Regions from separate parts of the Shewanella maritima genome, predicted to be linked through region 2. Evidence: predicted binding sites of a transcription regulator. Region 2 holds the regulator's gene; the other holds the start of a gene.

Region 1 (3,173 bases), 580 kb from region 2:
GTTTTTTAAGTAGCTCAACTGTAGGCTTCATATATTCCAGTCCAATGAACTCATCAGGTTGGTGAGCCTGCTCAATACTACCCGGACCAAGTACCAAAGTCTGGCAACCAAGTTGCTTAATATAGGGCGCTTCGGTGGCATAGTTGACCACTTCTGCTTGCTTACCTGCCACTTGTTCAACAATTTTGGTCCATTCATCATTTGCACTACCGGCAAAAGGCTCAGAGCCAGGATAAAGTGTGCTGATGCTGACACTGCCAGGATATTGTTTAGAGATGTCTTCAAGATAGTTGATCACCATTTGCTCTAGTTCAATTAAAGGCATACCGGGTAAGGGCCTTAAATCAATGTGTAAGTCACAACAGCCACAGATTCTATTTGCCGCATCACCGCCATGAATACTGCCAAAGTTCATGGTTGGGTAGGGCACGCTAAAGGCATCTTCGCGATAGTTCTCTGCCAAATGTTGTTTGAGTTTGAGCAATTGCCCAATCACCAAGTGCATAATTTCAATGGAATTGAGCCCTTTAGCCGGATCGGATGAATGACCGCTGCGACCGATGATCTTAATTCCCTGCGCCAAATGGCCTTTGTGCATATATACAGGTTTCAAACTGGTTGGCTCGCCGATGATGGCGTAATCAGGTTTGATTTCGGTGGAGTTAGCAAATGCCTTGGCGCCATTCATGGTGGTTTCTTCATCTGCGCTGGCAAAAATAGTCAGTGGTCTTTTGAACTCATTAATAGGTAGGTCTTTCAAGGCTTCAAGCACTAATGCGAAAAAGCCTTTCATATCGCAAGTACCTAAGCCATACCAACGATTATCTCGCTCGGTAAGCGTGAATGGGTCATGGCTCCAACGCCCTTCATCAAACGGAACTGTATCAGTATGCCCCGCGAGTAATAAACCTCCATCACCTTGACCTAAGCGGGCAATCAAATTGTGCTTCTCGCGGGTATTTGCCACCTCGGGGCTAGTACACTCAAACCCTAAGTCATTAAACCAGCTTTGTAGCAAATCTATCACTGGTTTATTGCTGATATCTTCAGCCGATTCTAATGAGCTGATTGATGGGGTAGCGATCAATTCACTAAAGCTTGTTTTAAGATCTGGCAGCTTACTCATGAAATCTCCGTAAAATATTTATTCAAAAATATTGCATAAGTATAAAGTTATGATAGTCTAGCAAACACTTAATAGCACTACCATAACCCCGATAGTAAAAATGAAAACAAACACCAGTACAGTTAGCTACAACAATTTGCGTTTTTATCTGATTTCGCCTTTCCGTCGACGATAAGTAGTCACCTTGGGCGAAAGCCTATTGCTCCATTGTTCACTTTTAACATGACACTTATAAGAAAAGATCTATGAAAAATATCGCAATTATTGGTGCTAGCGGTTATACCGGTGCCCAAATTACTCAGTTGATCAACGCTGATGCTAACCTTGATATTCAGGGTATCTACGTCTCAGAAGCAAGCCTTGATAAATACAAGCCGCTTAGCGAGCTTTATCCTTCTTATCAAGATATTAGTCTAAAACTGCAGCCACTTACCCAGCAGGCAAAACAGCATATTATTGCAACGGCCGATGCCGTGGTACTCGCGACAGATCATGCGGTGAGTCTCGCTTTGGCTGCCGAGTTTCATGCGCAAAAGCTCGCCGTGTTCGACTTAAGCGGCGCATATCGTTTTGAAGATGCGGCGCAATACCCTAAGTGGTATGGCTTTGAACATACGCAGCCGCAACTGCTTGCTCAGGCGGTATATGGACTTGCCGAATGGAATAAAGAGCAAATTACCCAATCGTCTATGGTTGCAGTGCCTGGCTGCTACCCAACCGCATCGCTGCTGGCACTAAAACCGTTAACCGATTTATTTGCCGGCAGTTTACCGGTTATCAATGCCGTTAGTGGAGTAACAGGAGCTGGGCGTAAGGCGCAGCTACATACGAGTTTTTGTGAAGTTAGCCTGACACCTTACGGCGTACTTGGGCACAGGCATCAACCTGAAATCGCCACCCAACTGGGTCATGAGGTGATTTTCACCCCGCATCTTGGCAACTTCAAACGTGGTATTTTAGCCACTATTACGGTGCAGCTAAAAGCGGACACCACAGCTGAGCAAATTGCTAAAGCTTTTAGTGTTTATGACGATGAGCCGTTAGTTCATGTAAAGCAAAACCTATTCCCGAAAGTTGATGATGTGGTGCATACCACTCAGTGTCACATCGGTTGGAAATATGATGCCAACAACCATCATATTGTGATTGCTAGCGCGATTGACAACCTCATGAAAGGTGCTGCGAGCCAAGGACTGCAGTGCATTAAAATTCACTTTGGGCTTTAAGGTAATCACATGAATAAAACAAATACATTAGTGATTAAAGTCGGTGGTGCTTTGCTGCAGCAACCGCAAGCCATGGCAAATTTGATGGCTGCTTTGAAGTCGATGATTGCCGCGGGGCAACATGTGGTGTTAGTGCACGGTGGCGGTTGTCTAGTTGATGAGCAGTTACTGGCTAATGGTAAGCAAACAGTAAAGTTAAATGGTTTACGGGTTACCCCTGAAGATCAAATCGACATTGTTGTAGGAGCGCTGGCGGGTACTAGCAATAAGTTGTTGCAAGGTGCAGCTATTAAAGCGGGTGTGACTGCAGTAGGAATGAGCTTAACTGACGGTCAAAGCGTTTCAGCCAAGATTAAAGCTAAGGAGCTAGGCTTAGTGGGCGAAGTTGTGCCAGGTAATCCAGCTTATCTACAGTTTATGTTATCACAGGGCTGGTTGCCTATATGTAGCTCGATAGCAATTGATGAGCATGGTAATCGCCTTAACGTCAATGCCGACCAAGCTGCAGCCGCTATTGCACAATTACTGGATGCTACCTTGGTATTGTTGTCAGACGTACCAGGCGTGCTCGATGCGTCACGCTCATTAATCCCATTTTTAAACCAACAACAAATTAGCCAGCTTGTGTCAGATGGCGTGATTGAGAAGGGAATGAAGGTAAAAGTTGAGGCGGCATTAGACGTGGCTCAGCAATCTGGCATTGCCGTAAACATCGCATCATGGAAAGACACCCAAGCACTTATTGGTTTTGCTAACGGCGTTAGCCTTGGCACTCAGATCCAACCTTAGGAGATACCACAATGAATCATCTTCTTTCGATT
Region 2 (3,173 bases):
GTGCGGTTGCCACTGGCTTTGTTAAAGCTGGTGATCTTGAAGGAGTGGAGATTTTTGATAAAGCTAAAACTCCACGCTCGGTAGCTGAATGTGGCTATCACGCTATGCAGCAAGGTGAGTTGGTGGCCTTTAATGAGTCATCACTTAAGTTCATGCTCAACTGGATTATGCCACTCCTGCCTCGCAAGCTTGTGCTTAAGTTTTCGCGTCAGGCAATGGAAAAGTCGAGTTAATATATCAGCTAACCGTGGAGCTAACTGCAATGAAAACAGCCAGTAAATTTAATATACCGAGTAATTGGTTGGTGCTATTTAACGATTTAGGGCTTGAGCTTGAGCAAATTCTTGCATTCAGTCAACTCCCTGCTGGTTTGTTTAAAAGGTCAAAGGTGCAGCTAACGCCTGAGCAGTACTTTCAATTATGGATTGGGATCGAGGCTGCCGCAGAGGCCGCTAATATCGATATTGCACTCAAGTTTGCCGAGGTTATGAGTTTTGAGCAGTTTGATGCACCAATTTTTGCTGCGATTTGCAGCCCTAATCTCAATGCCGCAGCCAGCCGGCTAAAGCAATTTAAACCGCTAATAGGGCCGATGATTTTGGACATAGAGCAAACAGCGCAATATACAGAGCTATCAACACGCTGTTATGGCCATAGTGGTAAGCTGCCTAAGGTACTGAGTTTAGTTGAGCTGGTGTTTTTTACTCAGCTTACCAGGCTAGCGACGCGCCAGCACATTAAACCAATTGATATAGTCGTGCCTGAGCAATTGGATGATATGCAGCCTTACGAAGATTATTTTGGCTGCAGTATTCGCCAAGGTGTGCAAACCGCGATTAAGTTCAGCGCCAGCGATGCTAAGGCGCCGTTTTTAACCAGTAACGAAACCATGTTGCACATGTACGAGCAAGGGTTAGTTGAACAGTTAGAGGCTATCGGCGCAAAGGACTCAACTTCTAGTCTGGTATTTAGTTGCTTGCTTGATTTGTTGCCTCAAGGGAAATCAGCCATTGATGATGTTGCAGCAGAGCTGGCAATGAGCAAGCGCACTTTGCAGCGAAAATTAACCGAGCAAGATTCAAGTTATCAGTTGGTGCTTAAACAGGTACGCCAACACTTAGCCGATTATTATTTGGAGCAAACAGACTTGCCGTTAATCGAAATTTCGTTCTTGCTTGGGTTTAAAGAGTCGAACTCATTTATTCGGGCATACAGTGGTTGGAGTGGAGTATCGCCAGCGAGAACTCGGCATTAGTTGATACTCTTTCCTGCGTTAGAAACTAAAAAGCCACCTTGGCTAGACTCACTTAGACTAGAGTAGGGTGGCTTTCTCAATTGTGTTCAGACTTACTCGCTGTAGTTAAACAGTGATTTAACCGTCTCTAGCGTGTCATCAATGGTGGTGATATTTGATGGTGAGATGAAGATGGTGTCGTCACCAGCAATCGTCCCCAAAATACCTTCTGGCTTACCGATGGAGTCTAATAGGCGTGCGATTAGCTGCGCTGCACCTGGGCTGGTGCGTACTACAATCATCGCCTGGTTGTGGTCAACATCGAGCACTAGGTTTTTAAGCGGGCTACCGGCCGTTGGTACACCTAATTCTGCTGGTAAGCAGTAAACCATTTCTTGCTTAGCGTTACGTGTGCGTACAGCGCCAAACTTACTTAGCATGCGCGATACTTTAGATTGGTTTATGTTGCTGAATCCTTCCGCCTGAAGTGCGTTAACAATTTCACTCTGGCTACCAAAGCGTTCTTCTTTAAGGATCGCTTTAAAGGTCCTTACCAATTCATCCTGATTTTTGGTTGCTGGCATAATGTTAGTTTCTTCTTATGATTGTTATTCAAAAAACCGCTGTATTTTGAATAGAAATTGCATCAAAGTCAAGAATACCCCTTTGTTGGTGAATAAAAATTCACTGATTTAACTAAAGTGTGACAAGCGTTTGCGTGTGCAGTACACCTTTGTCGCAAAAATGCGTTACAAAGTGGACTAATTCTCAGTCAGCCTGCGTCACATGACGTAGATCATCTTTTGCCTTTGTATGTCTTGCTAGACTTGCGCCCCGTCATTTTTTGCAAGTTAACAAATCAAGGTAAAGACATATGTCAACGCAAACCCCTTCAGTGTTTTCGCGAGCTTGGTCTCGATGGATGGCTGTTCCGCTTTGGATGCAAATTCTTATTGGTATGACGCTAGGTATTGCTGTTGGTGTCGGGCTTGGAGAAAGTGCAACTTACCTAAAGCCGATAGGAACTATCTTTGTTAACACTATTAAGATGCTTATTGTGCCGCTGGTGTTCTGCTCGTTAATTGTTGGTGTGACCTCCATGCAAGACACCGCCAAAATGGGACGGATTGGTTTCAAATCTTTCGTGTTCTACCTTGGCACGACCGCGTTCGCAATGACAATTGGCTTACTTGTGGGGCATATTTTGCAGCCAGGAGCTGGGCTAGATTTAGTGCAATCGGGCGTTGATGAAACCGTAAAGCAAGCGCCGTCGTTGATGGAAACCTTGATTAACATAGTGCCGACTAACCCTGTTGCTGCACTGGCTAGTGGTCAAATTCTGCAGGTGATTGTATTTGCGGTTGCGTTAGGTATTGCGTTAGTGCTGATTGGCGAGCGTGGTCAGCCAGCGATTAAAGTATTCGAAAGTCTAGCTGAAGCTATGTTCAAGCTAACTGACATGGTGATGAAGCTAGCGCCATATGGTGTGTTTGGTTTAATGGCTTGGGTTGCTGGAGAGTATGGTCTAGACATGTTACTTCCACTGATTAAAGTTATCGCTGCAGTTTACATTGGCTGTGTTTTACATATCGTAGGTTTTTACAGCGCTGCATTAGTCTTACTGGGTAAGCTCAACCCAGTGCACTTTTTCAAAGGCATTAGCAATGCCATTGTTGTGGCTTACACCACTTCAAGTTCGGCAGGCTCGCTGCCAGCTAGTATGAAGTGTGCTAATGAGCTTGGCGTAAATAAGAAGATCTCTAGTTTCGTATTGCCGCTAGGAACTACCATCAATATGGATGGCACCGCGCTGTATCAAGGCGTGACCGCTTTGTTTGTCGCTCAGGCTTTTGGTATTGATCTAACCTGGGTTGATTATGTCACCATTATTCTAACTGGGACTTTGGCATCTATCGGCACAGCAGGTGTGCCTGGCGCA

Evidence for each region. Region 2 encodes ArgR, which controls arginine synthesis, uptake and breakdown. Its sites were predicted from a motif close to ANTGAATANNTATTCANT; they were not measured.
Region 1: the regulator ArgR is predicted to act here: its motif matches at 1,136-1,153, upstream of argC (N-acetyl-gamma-glutamyl-phosphate reductase).

What each region holds. Positions count from the first base shown of each region.
Region 1 covers NZ_CP036200.1:2,632,929-2,636,101, forward strand. Annotated here, with positions in the region: gene argE (acetylornithine deacetylase) at 1-1,126, opposite strand, end outside; gene argC (N-acetyl-gamma-glutamyl-phosphate reductase) at 1,372-2,352, shown strand; gene argB (acetylglutamate kinase) at 2,362-3,141, shown strand; gene EXU30_RS11320 (ornithine carbamoyltransferase) at 3,153-3,173, shown strand, end outside.
Region 2 covers NZ_CP036200.1:3,215,440-3,218,612, forward strand. Annotated here, with positions in the region: gene EXU30_RS13760 (SDR family NAD(P)-dependent oxidoreductase) at 1-233, shown strand, start outside; gene EXU30_RS13765 (AraC family transcriptional regulator) at 263-1,255, shown strand; gene argR (transcriptional regulator ArgR) at 1,348-1,818, opposite strand; gene EXU30_RS13775 (dicarboxylate/amino acid:cation symporter) at 2,109-3,173, shown strand, end outside.